3 regions of the Paenibacillus sp. FSL R7-0273 genome follow, and region 3 is predicted to be linked to each of the others. Evidence: riboswitches for the same ligand, from Rfam matches in the RefSeq annotation. Region 3 holds a riboswitch; each other region holds the start of a gene.

Region 1 (3,124 bases), 410 kb from region 3:
CTCCGTCAGGCTTTCGCCCATTGCGGAAGATTCCCTACTGCTGCCTCCCGTAGGAGTCTGGGCCGTGTCTCAGTCCCAGTGTGGCCGTTCACCCTCTCAGGTCGGCTACGCATCGTCGCCTTGGTGAGCCGTTACCCCACCAACTAGCTAATGCGCCGCAGGCCCATCCCTTAATGACAGATTGCTCCGCCTTTCATTCTCCCTTCATGAGAAAAAAGAAATTATCCGGTATTAGCTACCGTTTCCGGTAGTTATCCCAGGCTAAGGGGCAGGTTGCCTACGTGTTACTCACCCGTCCGCCGCTAAGCTTACCCCGAAGGATAAACTCCGCTCGACTTGCATGTATTAGGCACGCCGCCAGCGTTCGTCCTGAGCCAGGATCAAACTCTCCAAATTGGTATTTAGAAAGAGCGATTGCTCATTTTGAAACATCTGACGAGAATTTACATTCTCTACTTTTGGATCTCACCGAAGTGATTTCCGATACTCACTCGTTGTTCAGTTTTCAAAGATCAAGCTCGTCGTCGCTAATGATTATCTCATCAGCAGCAACTCTTATAATATATCACGTTTGTTTCAGAAGCGCAAGCTTTTTTTGAAATTTCTTATTCGGTCAATTTCAGCTAAACTTTGACGCGCTCTAACAACGCTTACCTATAATACCCCACATCTCTTACAAAAAGCAACCCCCCTCGGCAAAAAAAGACCCCTCGCTTAAAAATCTAAGCGGGGGGTCTTGATAAGACTATATATCTTTCGTTATTAATAGAACTTAGCAGCGCTATATTTGCTTGCTACTTTTGTAAGGCCAGCATCTTTGCTGTTCTTAGCCAATCCAGCGTCTACTGTAGTATCAATTGTTACCCATTTACCGTTAAGCAAAACTTCATTCCAGGCATGGTAGGTCGATACATAGCTGGTGTTACCCATAACCAGTTTAGTTGGAATACCTTCACTGCGCAGCATTGTTGCGAATAGTGAAGCATAATCGTAGCAGATGCCCTTCTTAGTCAGCAGTGTGTTGTCATTGCTAGGGATATAGTCCTGTGCTACTGTAGCAGCCAATGTGTTGTCATACTTAACGTTGGCTACGATGTAATTATAAATTGCTTTAACCTTAGCTTCATCAGTAGTCAGGCCCTGTGTAAGCTGCTTAGCTTTCAGTACTGCCTTATCGGAAGAGGTCCATTTAACATTCTGCACGGAACTCAGGTATACAGCGTTAGTATTGCTGAGCTTAAGCTCTACATTCTCTGAGGATACTACTTTGTATTTGTTGCCGGTTGTGTTCTCCAGAACAGATACTTTATATGTGCCGTTGCCTTGCTGCAGCGGGAAGGATTCTGTCGATTGGGAAGCGTACAGGTTGTAAGTGTAGCTGTTGCCGTCTTTAGTGATCATGAGTTTGATGCGTTTATCAGCAGGTACATCATAGGATACTGCAACAACACCTTGGTCTAGCTTCGATGTATTCAACCAGCTTGAGTCTGCAGTTGCAGCAGAAGCTGTGCTTGTCTGAACGGAAGTAACCACTACGAACAATGTTAACAGCATGAAATAGAATTTTTTCATGGATAAAACTCCTTTCGGTAGCTGGCTGCCATCCTTACGGGAAGGCCCTTTAGCTTTGCGTCCCTACCTTTCGATAGGTTTGCCGTTATCGTGTGCAGCTTTATCTATTCTCTCAATCTTCCAAATATACTAGATTCTGGATTAGATAGCCAACAAAAAAAGCCCTTCATTCGGTAGCTGGCTGCCATCCTTGCGGGAAGGCCCTTTAGCTTTGCGTCCCTACCTTTCGATAGGTTTGCCGTTATCGTGCGTGCTTTTATAGTTATATACTACCATATTCCTGCCCAGATACAATACCTAAATTACTAGATTTTCAACATTTTTTATTAAAATTCTTTCTATTATGTGAAAAATCTGTTTGCATATCCGGTCTCAAGTCAATTTAGCATGGATAATCAGCCGGTGCGTAGGGTTAACAAGCGGATCACAGGTAATCAGAGTGAGGATAGAGTCCGTATCATTGCCATTCAGCACCGATACATCTGTCGGCTCCACAATAGAAATATCATATACCTCGTACTCATAAGCCTCTGTACTTGTCTTAATTCTGATAGTATCCCCGATCTTCACTTCATCCAACCTGTTAAAAAGCCTGCCTGCCGTTCTGGATCTGTGCGCAGCAATGGCTGCATTCCCCACCTCACCCAGCGGAGCCGTCTCCTTCATATGAGCAGCAGCATGCTTCAGATTAGCCTTAGTTGCTCCTTCAAGAACAGGCAGCTTCAGCTCAATCCGGTCGATTTCGATAATTCCGGTGATTTTGCCGCCCACTGTAATCTCCTCAGACGGCTTTTCTGACGGCGGTGCCTCTTCCTCCTGTGCCGACTCATCAGCCAGCAGCTGGGTTACCTCAGCATAAGGCTTCTGCAAATCCGGTCCAGGCGCCGGGGCCAGCTCACTGTAAGCCTGCTCTGCTTCCTCCAGCAGCTTGGCCTGCTGCCGGTCGTTGTACCACTCGCTTGCTTTTGGATACAGCATGATAAGGACGCCTGCCAATATGATCAAATAGGACAGCTTGCGCATGAAGATCCCTCCGTTAGTCCGGGACAAGGTCCCCCTTGCCCTGATAATTGCCTAGAACACCCACATACGGCTTCCAATAAAATTAATAATTACGGTAACGCCGGTAACCAGCACCTTTGCAAACAGCACCTGAATCCCGAAGCTGACCGTCAGCATATGCATCAGCAGCACCGAAATTCCCAGCACCGCCAGATTGAGGATGATGAACCTCACCAGCTGCAGCCGGTCAGAGCCGCTCTTACCAGCATCGCGGTCGCGGAAGGTCACTTTTTTGTTCCAGAAAAAGCTGTTGGCTGTACCCGCGCTATAGGAGATAACCTGCGCAGGCGCATTCATCAGCCCCAGTGAATGGAGCAATGTAAATACTGCAAAATCGATTAATGTATTGAGCAATCCTACGGCGTTAAATTTAAGGAACTGGATAAACCCCGCATTCAGCTTTTTATTTTTCATAACGTCTGCCTTCCCGCTTGTCAGGATATTCACCGTCCTCATACCCCCGGGTCTCCCGTACAATATACAGCGGCCG
Region 2 (3,124 bases), 560 kb from region 3:
ATGTATGAGGTACCGCACGGGTATCTTCTTAATATAGATTAGAGGTCAGGAAGGAGCGTATGCATAGGAAATGGGCAGTCTCCTTATTGCGTGGCTTTGTATGCTTTGTCTGTTTTTTACCTTTAGAGATAAGGTGAGCCGGAAAATTCTTTATCCTGTAGCGCTGGTGGTGGTAATCAGCACCTTGGGCTGCTGGACGATTTTAATGTAATTTTTAGCTTCCTATCAGCTTATTTTCAGGTAGATCCTTTATATTGAATAGACCAGACACCCCCCCAGTGTATATGGTACCCTTCAGGTCTTGCCAACTCCCATGGCAAGGCCTTTTATTTATTTTTATAAACGCAGAATAATGTGACATATTTCACAATAAAGTTTCCGGAATTGTTTTATATTAAATTTGTAATACTAAAGTTAAAAATAATTTTCGCCGAAAAGAGGAGCTTGAGGATGAATCATGAAGGAAGTCTCCGCCGCGGTCTGGTGTTTGGCCTGTTTTTAAGTATTCCGCTTTGGATGTCGATGTTCGGCTGGCTGCAGCTTTTTATATAATAGAAATAAGTGTGGGATGAACTGTCTGCGGGTAACCGTCAGGCAGTTTTTTTTCGTCTGAGTGAAGATAGTATGCCTTTTATGAAACTGACAAGCATAGAATGGGATATAAAAAAGAATAATGAAGCGGCGGAGCATTTCTTTAAAAATAAAATAGTTCAAATATACTATATTACAACGTTTGAATAGTTTGATTTTTAAGTATTGAAATACGAGTATTCAGGAGTATAAGAGAGGATTGGCTGGACAATTAATAGAATTATAGGGATCAACAGCTGAAAAAAAGCTCTGAAGGCCTGTCTTTTCAGAAAAATCGATTTTTATGGAAAAATATTATAAGGAATAGATTGACAAAAATACGAGTCAGGGAATACACTAAGTTTAGTGCTAAAGTAACAAATGTCATAGACTACTTACTCTATTTCAATTACATACTTTCTCATGTATAATCGCAAACCGCCCGAAAGTGCGGGACGCAAAGCCAGGAGTCTACAGTCCTTGAGAGAGGGCTATGATCGTCCGGCCGCCATGGAGCTCGACTTCCTGGCGGCTTTTTTTGTTCGTTTGTTGATGTAGGTGCTGCTATAACTGGAATTTATACGCATCTTACGGGGGGAATTAATAATGAAACGTAAATCCGTATTCAAATTATCTTTTGCTCTGACTATGGCTGCAGTTCTGCTGATCAGCGGCTGGCTGGCTTCGGCCGGCCAGGGTAAGATAAGGGCTGACAGCAATCCCCTCCCGGGTATTGCGGGTAAGTACAATGTATTTATTCTCGGTGATCTTAAAGGCTACCACAGTGATTCTGAAGGCAGAATGGCTGCCGGAGGCAACATTACCCTTACCCAGGGATATTCTGTAGGCCCTAGCCTGAGTGCAGCAGAAATTGCAGAGATGGATTCACTTGTGGCCGGCGGCAATCTCACCTATGAGAATGGAGAAGTTAACGGTAGTGCCGTGTACGGCGGCACTTATTCAGGCTCCGGCAAACCGCGGGGCGGAACGGGGACGCTGCGGCAGGAGGCGAATGTAATTCATTTTGCTTCAGAGTTTGCCCTGCTCCGCACCAAGTCTCTGCAGCTTGCAGCTCTGACAGTGAACGGCAAGACGGAAGACAACTATGGAAACATTAAACTGACGGGTACCGATCCGGTATTAAATGTATTCTCGGTTTCAGGAACCACGCTTACGGGTGCCAATGAGCTGCGGATTAATGCACCGGCGGGCTCTACTGTTATCGTTAATATAGACGGAGCTTCAGTCACGTTCAAGAACGGAAACGGGCTGGAGGGTGTAAGCCAGAATAAAGTGCTCTATAACTTCCCGCAGGCGACAGCCCTGCGGATGGAGAGCATCGGTATCATGGGGACTGTACTGGCACCGAATGCAGCAATTACTTTTAACAACGGGCAGATTAACGGAAGCATGATCGGAGCCTCCCTGGAAGGAAGCGGAGAGTTCCACCATAAGCCTTACACTGGCCGCGACAACGGAACAACGCCTACAGCGACTCCGTCGCCGACACCAGTGCCGACAGCAACGCCGACACCAGTGCCGACAGCAACGCCAACACCAGTACCGACGGCAACGCCAACACCAGTACCGACGGCAACGCCAACACCAGTACCGACAGTAACGCCGACACCAGTACCGACAGTAACGCCGACACCAGTACCGACGGCAACGCCAACACCAGTACCGACGGCAACGCCAACACCAGTACCGACGGCAACGCCAACACCAGTACCGACGGCAACGCCAACACCAGTACCGACAGTAACGCCGACACCAGTACCGACAGTAACGCCGACACCAGTGCCGACGACGGCACCAACGCCAACGCCGACAGCGGCGCCAACGCCAACACCGACAGCGGCACCAACGCCAACGCCGACAGCAGCACCGACGCCAACGCCGACAGCGGCCCCAACGCCAACACCGACAGCAGCACCGACGCCAACGCCGACAGCGGCACCGACGCCAACACCGACAGCGGCACCGACGCCAACACCGACAGCGGCACCAACGCCAACACCGACAGCAGCACCGACGCCAACGCCGACAGCAGCACCAACGCCAACGCCGACAGCAGCACCGACGCCAACGCCGACAGCGGCACCGACGGCAACGCCGACAGCGGCACCGACGCCAACGCCGACGGCAACGCCGACAACGGCACCGACAACGGCACCAACAACAGCACCAACAACAGTGCCAACAACGGCACCAACAACAGCGCCAACAACGGCACCAACAACAGCACCAACAACGGCACCAACAACAGCGCCAACAGCAGTACCAACAGCAGCACCAACAGCAGCACCAACAAGCGCTGTAACGCCTGGTCCTACAGTGCCGGCAACGGCATCGCCCACGAGTGTAATTGCTATTCCGGGCGGAACCCCTCCGACTCCGGCCGGTCCGACAGTCATCGGAACGATTGTGACAGATGAGGAGCTGGAGATCGACGATAATCCCGTACCGCTTGGACCTGTCGCAAGTGCGACTGCAGCCGTAGGAGGAGTAACATCACCTCAGGCAACACCGAAGCCGAGTCCGACAGCCGGAC
Region 3 (3,124 bases):
GAGTGCCGGACAGCGTCATATTCTTGAAATATTCTCCGGTTAGTCCGTTCACTGCAGGCTCCTGCAATGCTGAATCCTCAGTCAGGCCCGGCTTGGCAGCCTGTACCGGAGCTTCTGTAGGTACAGAAACCGGGGTCGGTGCAGGCGTTGCTGTTGGTACTGGTGTTGGTGTTGGTGTTGGTGTTGGTGTTGGTGTTGGTGTTGGTACCGGTGTTGGTGCAGGCGTTGCTGCCGGTGCTGGTGCGGCCGCTGCCGGCTGGCTGACAGCCGCACTCTTTACAAACAATGCACTTGCAGGAACAACAACCTTCGGCTGGCTTGCACTTTGCCACATTAGACGAACACTGGCATCGCCGGCATTCTCGTAGTATTCCAACTTGATGTCATACAGCTGTCCCGCCTTCAGGGCAATGCTTCCGGTTCTCTCGGTACCGCTTTGCTTCATCCAGCTGTCGATGACTGCTGTCCCGTTAACCCAGACACGGATGCCATCATCCGAGTTGGTATAAAACTGGTAGGTTTCGCTATAGGCCGGTTTGATCTGGCCGGTCCAGCGGATGGAAAAGCTGTCTACCGGAATTACAGGATCCGGGGAACCCTGGCGCCAGCTGTAATTAATCTGTGCATCATTGCGCACGAGCGCCGGAGTACCGGTAAGCGTCATATTCTTATAATACTCACCTTTGAGCCCGTTAACTGCCGGCTCCTGCACTGCTGAATCCGGAGCAGGTACCGGAATTGCCGGCGGCTGCACTATCGGTGCCGGCGTAGCTGTTGGTTGCACTGTCGGTACCGGTGTAGCTGTCGGTGTAGGCATTGGTGTAGCCGTCGGCTTCACTGTCGGTGTAGGTGTCGCTGTCGGTGCGGCCCATACCTTATACTGGTCACGGGTCAGGGTATAGCTGTCATTCATAAAATTTTTGATCGTATCCGTACTGTTGTTTTCATACAGCATTTTTCCCCAGTTCATCATAAATACATAATTCTGCTGGGAAAGCTTCAGCTTGGCAATGCTCGGCATTTCACCGTTTTCACCAATACCAATCGGTTTACCGGCGGCCAGGCTAAGAAGACTGTCGTAATATTTGTTCAGATAATCGTTATTATATATATCTACTGCAAGCACATCCACTTTATCCGCACCCGGATAAGTCAGCTCATAGGGATCAGAATTGGAGTTGGGAGCATTCGGATTCCACACCCACAGCAGATTGTTTAATTGATGAACGTTGACGAAACGGTCATACATGATATTCCACAATTGAGCAAAATTATTTTTCTTGCCCCACCAGAACCAGCCGCCGTTCATTTCATGATAAGGTCTCCAGAGAATCGGAACCCCTGCATCACGCAAGCTTTTGAGAGAAACGGCTACTTTGTCAAGGTCTGCAATCAGGGCATTATATTCAGTCGTGCCGGGGGTTACATATTTATTGAATTCTGCCTGAGTGATATTCTTCTGCACATTACCCCACTCGTATTTGGTGCCTGGCAGATTCTGGTGAAAGGTCATTGCTACGATCCCGCCGGTTTTGTGCCAGTTCGTAGCGCTCCATACAATGTTCTTACGCTGTGCAGCTACTCCACTCTCTGATTGCCCGCCGATCGCTCCAAGCTCATAGCCGTGCAGTGCGGCATACTGTCCGCTTGTGGCCTTCAGCTTGTTGCTGAGCTCATCCGGACTTTCGAAATAGTCATGCTGTCCTGTAATAATCCCTTTTCCGGAGATTGCGTACATTTTGTCCAGCAGCTTAACCGCCTCTGCTGAAGCATTGTCATTCACTGGTGCTCCGGTCACGGAAGCTGCTTGCACATTTGACGGTGCAACGCCTAATCCTATAGGTACAGCGGACAATAAAACGGCCACGGACAATACGGCAGACAACAGACGAGACTTACGGTAAGCTTTCAACATTTATCTTCCTTTCGGTAGCCAGGCTGCCACTTGGGAGAGGCCCTATAGCTTTGCGTCCCTATCTTTCGATTAGGTTTGCCTTTGTCGTTTTGGAAGGTGTTATCCCTCTTACCGTAAGTATCGACTCTATGAAGTTGTAGGTTTATAGCAAAAATGAAGAACTCTTAATAAATAGTTCCAAATACCCGTTTCACACTTTTCACAATTGGTTAAATAGATTAATTAGACCTATGAAATAAACTGATGCAATTCAATGTCCTCCCAGTCCAGCGTAATCCGGATGTTATCCTCCTCCACCAGCTCCGAGCCGCTCTGCACCTCTATAAACTCCACATCTGTCAGTGCCAGGATGGCATGCTTAGTGCCTTCAGGGATACGGACAACATCGCCCGCTTTTACCGTATGCATTTTTTCATTGATGACAATGCTTGCTTCCCCGCTGACAAAGGTCCAGATTTCACTGCGCTTGTGGTGCAGCTGATAGCTGATATTTTTACCCTGCTCGATAAAAATCCGCTTCGTCAGCACTTCATTTCCCTCATCATACTTCACATAGTCGATAACCTTGTAATGGCCCCAGCGGCGTTCCTCGTACATCGGTCTTTGCTCGTGAGACTTCAGTACTTCCTTGATGCGCGGGCTTTCCGCTTTATGAGTGACGAGAATTCCGTCGGGGCTGGCGGCGATGATCAGGTCCTTGGCCCCGATTACTGTAATCGGAATGTCCAGCTCATTGATCAGGCAGGTCCGCTCGGAATCAGAGGTTACTACCCCTTTGCCGACCAGATTGCTGCTCATCTCCTCAGTCAGCGTATTCCATGTGCCAAGATCCTTCCAGAAGCCGGCGTATGGCTGTACAACGATTTTCTCCTCTTTTTCCACCACTTCATAATCAAAGCTGATGGATGCCAGCAGCTTATACTGCTTCTGCAGCTCCTCATAATTCAGCGGCAGGCCCTTGCTCTGCAGGATATCAAGCAGATAACCGAGGCGGAAAGCGAATACGCCGCAGTTCCAAAGGGCCCCTTTGCTGATTAGTCCTTCCGCCTGCACCCGGTCAGGCTTTTCCTGGAAGTGGCTTACCTGCAGGTAGCCGCCTTCCCCTGGCGCTGCACTGGTAGGAATAATATATCCGTATTTCTCTGACGCATGCTCAGGCACTACGCCCATCAGCGCCAGATTTGCGCCGCTCTCCTCCATCGTCTGCTC

What was found. Region 3 has a riboswitch for cyclic di-GMP ahead of R70723_RS33895 (PA14 domain-containing protein). Riboswitches for the same ligand answer to the same signal wherever they lie in the genome.
Region 1: linked by a shared signal. The riboswitch ahead of R70723_RS02800 (transglutaminase-like domain-containing protein) and the one ahead of R70723_RS33895 (PA14 domain-containing protein) in region 3 are both predicted to bind cyclic di-GMP.
Region 2: linked by a shared signal. The riboswitch ahead of R70723_RS34200 (choice-of-anchor A family protein) and the one ahead of R70723_RS33895 (PA14 domain-containing protein) in region 3 are both predicted to bind cyclic di-GMP.

Annotation. Positions count from the first base shown of each region.
Region 1 covers NZ_CP009283.1:633,351-636,474, reverse strand. The annotation lists rRNA gene R70723_RS02805 (16S ribosomal RNA) at 1-396, opposite strand, end outside; gene R70723_RS02800 (transglutaminase-like domain-containing protein) at 763-1,572, opposite strand; cyclic di-GMP riboswitch class I at 1,586-1,666, opposite strand; cyclic di-GMP riboswitch class I at 1,742-1,822, opposite strand; gene R70723_RS02795 (class D sortase) at 1,945-2,595, opposite strand; gene R70723_RS02790 (GtrA family protein) at 2,647-3,048, opposite strand; gene R70723_RS02785 (glycosyltransferase family 2 protein) at 3,038-3,124, opposite strand, start outside.
Region 2 covers NZ_CP009283.1:479,357-482,480, forward strand. The annotation lists cyclic di-GMP riboswitch class I at 993-1,083, shown strand; gene R70723_RS34200 (choice-of-anchor A family protein) at 1,177-3,124, shown strand, end outside.
Region 3 covers NZ_CP009283.1:1,039,101-1,042,224, reverse strand. The annotation lists gene R70723_RS33895 (PA14 domain-containing protein) at 1-1,915, opposite strand, end outside; cyclic di-GMP riboswitch class I at 1,926-2,005, opposite strand; gene R70723_RS04490 (sugar phosphate nucleotidyltransferase) at 2,144-3,124, opposite strand, start outside.